Linked DNA regions of Chroogloeocystis siderophila 5.2 s.c.1. The protein of the gene in region 2 binds, or shares a complex with, the protein of the main gene of each other region. Links are inferred from orthologs where the notes say so. Each region holds a gene or a part of one and is shown on either strand. Other genes may lie near its edges.

Region 1 (3,694 bases), on a different replicon or contig from region 2:
TACTAGTTTGTATCGAAAGTATAACTGTAGATGTAGTGCTATAGGATCTGTTCACATTTATGGTCACTGGTGTATGTGCTGTCATTCCACTAGGACCCCAAACTGTGTGGGATTGAAATTTTAATGTTACGATTCCCAGCGAATGATTGCACACAAGCGTTTGAAACGTTACCGTAGCCATTACAAATAGTTCCTTATAGTTATTTATACTTATTCAGGCAAGAAAACAGGGATTTCTCCCTGCATTGCCGTCATAATTAAACTCAATGCAACTACATTGTATTTCGGAAAAACTTGGTACTTTTTGAAGTAAAAATCTTTGTTGTATAGCCTCAAACTCTGTCATGGCAGGGATATACAAACAATTAAGTAAGTTGATTTGTTAGTGTTTTTCTATATTTAAAATATGAAAGCTTTAACTTTATAAAGATAAAAAAAAGCCTGGTAGTAAGAAAATAAACGGATGTAAACTAAGCTTACATCCGTTTATTTCTCAACCTATAATTGTGTCTTCAGTAGACCTCCTGCATGAATTGCACTCTTCCTACGATTGAAGTCGGGGCTACTCAAACAAAGTTGACGAGCGCACACTAAAATAAGAGTTTTGAGAGGGTAAAGTATGCCTTACCGGTATAGTCCAAAAAGATGTACAGAGTGTGGACGGCTGCGAATTTATTCACCAAGCATTCATGCAAGATATCTATAGACTAGGCTTGTGTAGCTGCGACTTTAGTCGCTAAGCTAGCAGATTAATTATCTCGGTGATTATTACTGTAGCGAATCCTCGCGCCTGCCCACTGTAGCTTTTCGCGTAATGTTTGATAGTACGAATAATTTTCGCGTAAAATAATGAACTTGGCACGATATTCTGCCATGCGGACATCGACTCGTTGACCAGGCCAAATCGAAGTTCCGAGAACGCTATCAGTCCATAACTTTGTATTCAACTCGTAATCTGCCAAAGGCCAGATACTGACAACCGAACCCGCAGGTAAAACGATCGGACGACTCGAAAGACTCATCGGGCAAATTGGAGTTACCGTAATCGCCTGCATTCCATCGTGGACAATCGGACCATTCGCCGCCACGGTGTACGCCGTAGAACCCGTAGGTGTGGCAATGATTAATCCATCACCTTGGTATTGATCGACAACCTCGCCATCGATTTCCATTTCCAGGATCGAAGTAATCATCCGATCTGCCGATGCAGGTTTAACACAAATTTCATTGAGGGCAAAAAAGCGATCGCTGACAGGATCGAGATTGCTACTATTTCCCTCAAACACTTGGGCTTGTAGCATCATCCGCCGCTGAATTGCATAGAGATCCGAAGCTAACCTATCCCAGACTTTTTCGGAATCTTTAAAGACATCAAACGACTCGGTTAAAAACCCTAAATTCCCGCCGACATTCACCGCCAAAATTGGGATGCGATCTGCTGCTAAATTTCTCGCCGCCGATAAAGCTGTACCATCTCCACCTAGTACCAAAGCCATATCAATCGGCTGTGTTGACGACGCCAAAAATACCGGATAAGGATTATCTTGCGGTCCACTTGGTCCCATCAGGACGCGACAGTTGCGACTTTCCAACTGCCGCGCACACTTTTCTGCCCAGCTTTTACTTAGCGAATCTCCAGCTTTGTGAGCAATAATAACTTGATTAAGCTGCACGCACTTACCACTTCAAGAGGTTAAATTGCTCCATATCTACAGTATCGCGGTTACGATAGATTGCGAGAATAATTGCTAATCCTACAGCAGCTTCGGCAGCAGCGACCGTAATCACGAATACTGTAAATACTTGACCTTTGATTTCTAGTGGGTCTAAATAGCTAGAAAATGCCATCAAATTGAGATTTACCGCATTGAGTAGCAATTCGATCGACATCAGCACGCGGACGGCGTTACGGCTAGTAATTAAGCCGTAGATGCCAATACAAAATAAAGCCGCAGCTAGCAAGAGAAAGTACTGAAGTTGCATATTTCTTGATCTATCCTCAAACAAATCATACATAAAAGCCTGCGATCGCAGGCTAAAAATGACGCACAGTTAAGTAACGCTACTCACTGCGACGATTATCATCTAAATTACTTGTTTTATCACTCGAAATTCCTACTAATTCGCGGGGGCGTTCGGGTAAAGTCAATACAGGTTGCTGCTGCTTGTCAGGCGTCATTACTTGGTCAGGCAAAAATTCGCGCCGCGCTAAAATAATTGCCCCAACCATTGCCATAAGTAGTAGAACCGATGCTAGCTCAAAAGGCAACAAAAAGTCACTGAAGAAGTGCTGACCAATTAAAACAATCGTGGTATCGTTGGATACTGCCTCAGTGGAATAAGCCCAAGGCGTAACCAAGACCATCGTACTTAATAAAACAAATAGCCCCGCACTAACGATCGCAGTTACAACCGGACGTACCCAGGCATTTGGCAGAGGTTTAAAGTCTTCGCGCTTGTTCACCAACATAATGGCGAATAAAATCAGGACGTTCACTGCACCGACGTAAATTAATACTTGGGCTGTTGCCACAAAGTCAGCATTGAGCAACAAATACATTCCCGAAATACTGACAAACACACCCGCCAACAAAAAGGCAGAATAAACAATATTAGAAAACAGTACAACACCGAGGGCTGAACCAATCATCATCACAGCCAAGATGCCGAACGAAACAAGTTGTACTCCTTCAGCTAAATTCACAGCTTTTTGTCCTTTGCTAGTTGCTAATTGCTAATTGCTAATGACGCATTCCACTAACAATTAATGCTCCTCACCCACTCTATAAAAAAATACTACTTTTCCTGCTGTTCTAAAATTTCTTCAGGATGTAGTCCCGCGCCACGTGTGTTTGCAGGTAGGTCGTGAGGTGAGACAACGCCTTTTGGTAGGTAAACAAATTCGCGCAACGGTGTCACCATTGGGTCATCAGTCACTTTATAAGGCAAGCGTCCTAAGGCTACGTTGTCGTAGTTCAATTGATGGCGATCGTACGTACACAAGTCGTATTCTTCGGTCATCGATAGACAGTTTGTCGGACAATATTCTACGCAGTTACCGCAGAAGATACACACACCAAAATCGATGCTGTAGTGCTTCAGTTTTTTCTTTTTACTCGCTTTATCAAATTCCCAGTCAACGACGGGTAAATTAATCGGACAAACCCGCACGCAAACTTCGCAAGAAATACACTTATCAAATTCAAAGTGAATGCGACCTCGGAAGCGTTCGGAAGGAATTAGTTTTTCGTAAGGGTATTGTATGGTAACTGGTCTGCGCCCCATATGGTCGAAAGTGACAGATAATCCTTGACCAATATAACGACCAGCCTGTACCGCGTCTTTCGCGTAATCACCAACTTGTTTGAGGAATTTTAACATGGTGTGTCTCTCTCTTTATGTAGCTGTTAGCAATCAGCTAATTGCTATCCACCAAAGGCAGTGGGAAAGGCAAGCTTCAAGGCTGCGGTTAACAGTAGATTTGCCAAGCTAACTGGTAATAAAAACTTCCAGCCTAAATCGAGCAACTGGTCAATGCGTACCCTAGGTACTGTCCAGCGTAATAAAATTGCTGTGAATACAAGGAAGTAGGCTTTGAGTACAGTCATTGTGATACCCAATGAAGCGTCTACTATCTCTAACCAAGGACTTGTTTCACTGACACCGAACCAACCAGCAAGTAAGTCTAGCGGAA
Region 2 (4,477 bases):
GCCAACCAGCAATAAATAAAGCTGGAATGGTAATACTATGAATAACCCAGTAACGTACACTTGTAATAATATCCGAAAACGGACGTTCTCCTGTTGAGCCTGACATTGTGATTTCCTCCCGCTACAACTCTTATGACTAAATTATCCTATGAAACCTTAAGAAAAAGTAGCTAACCCACTATCTTTTCGCTTATTAGGTACCAATGCTTAGAGCATTGCTAGAACGCAGAGACACGATAGGAAAAACTACCTTTGTATTACATAATCTGGCTTCATTCATCTTTTGAGAATCATTTCATGCAGTTGCACTCGATCCTTGATATTTGAGCAAAACTCCGCGTTGACCGACAATAAATCCCTTTTCTGGTGTCAGAAAAACTATTTTGTAAAGGTTAGAAGGAACTTCTTCTACATCGCGGTCTTTTTGCCAAGTTTTACCACCATCAAAACTACATAATAAATTGCCGCTACCTCCCGCTATCCAGATTTCTTCTGGAGTCCGATATGCTAGATCCAGCAAACCCCAACTCGTAGAAAACTCAGGGTATTGAGCTTCTTCCCATTCATCAGGATTATCAGGTTTAGTAAATTGCACTTGACCACCACGTGCTAGCATCCACAAGCGCCCATCTGGAGCAAAACCCATATTCTGTACGCGGCGGGAACTATTGCGGTTATGCCCTTCCCAAGCTTCTTTACCAGGTTCCCAAACCGAATAAAAATTTCCTTTTGCCGAAACCGCCAAGTACCTGCCATCTGCGGCGCGGGCAATATTACGGACGACGCCAACAGCTTCTTGCACCATTGCTTTCCAGGTTTTACCGCTGTCGGTTGTGCGATAGATTGCGCCTACATCCGTCGTCATTTCGGCTGCGTGCGATCCTAAAGCAACGATCATGTTGGGATTTCCAGGAAGTTTCTCACTCAAAGGAATTTGTTCCCAAGATTTTCCGCCATCGGTAGTGTGTAATAAAAGCCCCGGTTCACCGACAATCCACCCTTCTTGTCCTGCAAAACTCACTGAAGAAAAAAGATAGTTCTGCTCACCTAAATCTAAGGTTCTAGGTTGCCAGGTTTCCCCACCGTCGGTTGTTTCCAAGAGTGTTGCCTTACTACCTACAAGCCAGCCATGTTTATCGTCGGTGAAGGCAATATCTTGAAGGTTAGATTCTGTTGGTACAGTAATCACCTTCCACGGGTTATTACTGATGGAAGGCGTGTTACTACACCCAACACATACAACACATAACAGAATAACTGTTAATAAAACAATGGCTCGTTGCCAAACTTTGAATAATGAACGCATTAGTATCTGTATATCTTGTAACAAAAATCAAAAAATTAAGGATCAAGGTTCAGCCGTTAGAGCAAGAGAAAAATTTTCCATTGTAAGTTTATAGCTTACCTAAGACGAGTGAAATTTGGTTCAAGACAACAATACGTCCTGCTCTCTGAACCCTGAGCTATATCAATCAAGAAGCGGACTTATTTTAGCCCATAAAGGCTCATAAACAACAAAAAACCTAGTGCCAAACCGCCAAAAATCAAAAGATTTTTTTGGGCTGGGGTTAGCTTGTTTACGCCAATACCATAGCCAAGATTTGATTCAAAGCCAGAGGCTTTTCCAGTCGGACCAATATTTTCAAATTGGGAAGTCCTTGCGCCACAAACAGGACACCGCCAAGAAGATGCTAGTTCTGTAAAAGGTGTGCCAGCAGGAACCTCTTCCTTGCTATCTCCCTTTGTCGGTTCATAAACGTAGCCACAGACGCGACACTCATAGCGATCTAGTCCTTGGCTCTCTACAACTGATTCGCTCATAGCAAAAGACAAAGTGGATAATGTGGGGGCAATTCTTAAATATACGTTAAAAATTATGACACAATTTCACTTTAGTTATTACCTTTGGCTATCTAGCTGAAAACTCAGTTTAATCAGTTGGTGTTAAGTTTTGCCAGGCTCCGTAACCACTGGGGATATATAATGTAAAAGTAAGTAACAAAATTATTTACATCAACAATTGTGTTTGTTCTTAGTGGTTACGAGTACCTTTTAGGCTTCCTATTAGTCTGTAGTCTGGTGCCTGCACTTGCGCTTTCTGCATCTAAGCTACTGCGACCAAGTGGTGGTGGTCCTGAACGGCGCACTACCTACGAATCGGGCGTAGAACCTATCGGTGGAGCTTGGATACAATTCAACATTCGCTACTATATGTTTGCCCTGGTCTTTGTGATCTTCGATGTGGAAACAGTCTTTTTGTATCCTTGGGCGGTTGCTTTCCATCGACTAGGGCTTTTGGCGTTTATTGAAGCTCTCATTTTTATTGCAATTCTGGTTGTTGCCCTTGTCTATGCCTGGCGCAAAGGAGCCTTGGAATGGTCATGAATCCAACTAACATCACGAACCAAGCGAATGATGGGTGGGATCAACAAAAAGAGAAGATCCTCAATCCTATTGAGCGCCCCACAGTTACACAAGATCTCTCAGAAAATGTCATCCTGACAACAGTCGATGACCTTTATAACTGGGCAAAGCTATCGAGCTTGTATCCGCTATTGTTTGGTACAGCTTGCTGCTTTATTGAGTTTGCGGCACTAATCGGCTCAAGATTTGATTTTGACCGCTTTGGCTTAGTTCCGCGTTCGAGTCCGCGACAAGCCGACTTGATCATCACTGCCGGAACAATCACGATGAAGATGGCACCTCAACTTGTACGTCTGTACGAGCAAATGCCTGACCCAAAATATGTCATCGCGATGGGTGCTTGTACGATTACGGGCGGTATGTTTAGCGTTGATTCGCCAACAGCGGTAAGGGGTGTTGATAAGCTTATGCCTGTAGATGTTTATCTCCCTGGCTGTCCACCTCGTCCAGAGGCAATTATGGACGCGATTATCAAGCTACGTAAAAAAATCGCCAACGAATCACTTCAAGAGCGGGGTCAAGTTAAGCAAACACATCGCTACTACAGTACAACGCATAGTATGAAGAGTGTTGCGCCGGTGCTTACGGGTAAGTACCTCCTCTCAGAGACGCGCACCGCAGCACCAAAAGAATTAACTGAAGCAATAGGAATGCCTATACCACCTGCACTTCAAGCAGTTGAAAAGGAGGAAGCAAGCCGTGGCTGAAGAACCCGAAAAGTCAGAAGCAGTTGAAAGCAGTGAAGCATCGCAGATCGTCGAAGCGGGCAAGATTTCGCAATGGTTGAGTGAAAATGGCTTCGAGCATGAATCGCTGGAGCCTGATCATTTGGGCGTAGAAATTATTAAGGTAGAGAGCGAGTATCTCTTACCAATCGCTACGGCGTTATATGCTTATGGGTTTAACTATTTGCAGTGTCAGTGCGCTTACGATTCGGGACCTGGACAAGATTTGGTAAGTGTTTATCACTTGATTAAAGTCAGTGACAATGCTGACCGACCCGAAGAAGTACGGCTCAAAGTCTTCTTACCTAGGGAAAATCCGAAGGTACCTTCGGTGTATTGGATTTGGAAAACTGCCGACTGGCAAGAGCGAGAGTCTTATGATATGTTCGGTATCATTTACGAAGGACATCCGAATCTCAAACGTCTCCTCATGCCAGAAGACTGGGTAGGTTGGCCGCTAAGAAAAGACTATATTTCACCTGAATTCTACGAATTGCAGGATGCTTATTAATTAATTGAACAGTTGTCAACAAGACACTATTTGCTTAACGTAAACGCGATCGCACCGTGCTGTTTCTACGCCGCTGGCAGGCTGATATCCATAACTTTCGTACAGCTTGACCGCCGTAGTTAAAACACTCGCAGTTTCAATCCAGATCTGTCTAAAACCACGTGCCGCGATCGCTTTTTCCAGCTGTTGTAATAAGTACTTTCCTAATCCTAAGCCTCTAACATGAGGCAGCAAATACATCTTCCGGATTTCTACTGCTTGTTCGCCACGCATTACAGGGTAGTATCCGCCCGTACCAACCAAGCGATCGTCTTGTTGAATGACCCAGAACTCGCCTTTTGTTGTTAGATAATAGTTTTCAACATCGACAACATCACAATCGGCGGCATGAGGCTCAAAATCAAGATGGTACTCGGCAAGAACCGAGCGGATAATGTCAGTAACAGGAGTGCGATCGCTTGGTTGCCAGTCGCGAATCAAAAAGTTTTGATACACCGCTTCCATTCACACTCCTTCAACTACAAATCGTAGAAGCAAAGGTGCAGTTAGCTGCGAGCCTCTTACGTCTATCACGTCACATGAGTTATCTCATTATAGTGCTAGAATTTAAGCGCTCCTAAGTTGACGGTGGTACCAGCAGCGACACCGATCGCATTCGCAATATCAGCAGGTAGCGGTTCGCCGCGCCCAATCGCTGGACTACCTGATTTGAGGCGAAAGTCATTGTCATTGGCATTCACAAAGAATGGGTCGCTGGAGTTAACCACATCAAGACTGTTCGATTCTAGACCTGTTGACGACTGGAAGCTTGCTAGCG

Evidence for each region. Proteins that work in one complex are often made in the same cells at the same time.
Region 1: the proteins of ndhC (region 2) and NIES1031_RS17610 are in contact, whole or in part, in a cryo-EM structure (PDB 7NYH), measured with the Escherichia coli proteins. The link is inferred for Chroogloeocystis siderophila 5.2 s.c.1 from one-to-one orthologs.

Annotation. Positions count from the first base shown.
Region 1 is NZ_MRCC01000015.1:78,386-82,079, forward strand. The notes cover bases 884-3,669. They hold NIES1031_RS17610 (NADH-quinone oxidoreductase subunit J), read right to left. Parts: upstream 2,705-3,669; coding sequence 2,063-2,704; downstream 884-2,062. Other genes in these bases: NIES1031_RS17600 (NAD(+) kinase), read right to left, coding at 884-1,673; nuoK (NADH-quinone oxidoreductase subunit NuoK), read right to left, coding at 1,678-1,983; ndhI (NAD(P)H-quinone oxidoreductase subunit I), read right to left, coding at 2,797-3,381; nuoH (NADH-quinone oxidoreductase subunit NuoH), read right to left, coding at 3,426-3,669. In the rest of the region: more of NIES1031_RS17600, read right to left, coding at 750-883; more of nuoH, read right to left, coding at 3,670-3,694. UniProt on the Escherichia coli protein: NDH-1 shuttles electrons from NADH, via FMN and iron-sulfur (Fe-S) centers, to quinones in the respiratory chain. The immediate electron acceptor for the enzyme in this species is believed to be ubiquinone.
Region 2 is NZ_MRCC01000005.1:129,610-134,086, reverse strand. The notes cover bases 999-3,703. They hold ndhC (photosynthetic/respiratory NAD(P)H-quinone oxidoreductase subunit C), read left to right. Parts: upstream 999-2,022; coding sequence 2,023-2,385; downstream 2,386-3,703. Other genes in these bases: NIES1031_RS07120 (GNAT family N-acetyltransferase), read right to left, coding at 3,676-3,703; NIES1031_RS07125 (NAD(P)H-quinone oxidoreductase subunit J), read left to right, coding at 3,124-3,660; NIES1031_RS07130 (NADH dehydrogenase subunit K), read left to right, coding at 2,376-3,131; NIES1031_RS07140 (rubredoxin), read right to left, coding at 1,486-1,821; NIES1031_RS07145 (photosynthesis system II assembly factor Ycf48), read right to left, coding at 999-1,306. Outside these bases: psbE (cytochrome b559 subunit alpha), read right to left, coding at 1-106; more of NIES1031_RS07145, read right to left, coding at 296-998; more of NIES1031_RS07120, read right to left, coding at 3,704-4,164; NIES1031_RS07115 (right-handed parallel beta-helix repeat-containing protein), read right to left, coding at 4,260-4,477. UniProt on the Escherichia coli protein: NDH-1 shuttles electrons from NADH, via FMN and iron-sulfur (Fe-S) centers, to quinones in the respiratory chain. The immediate electron acceptor for the enzyme in this species is believed to be ubiquinone.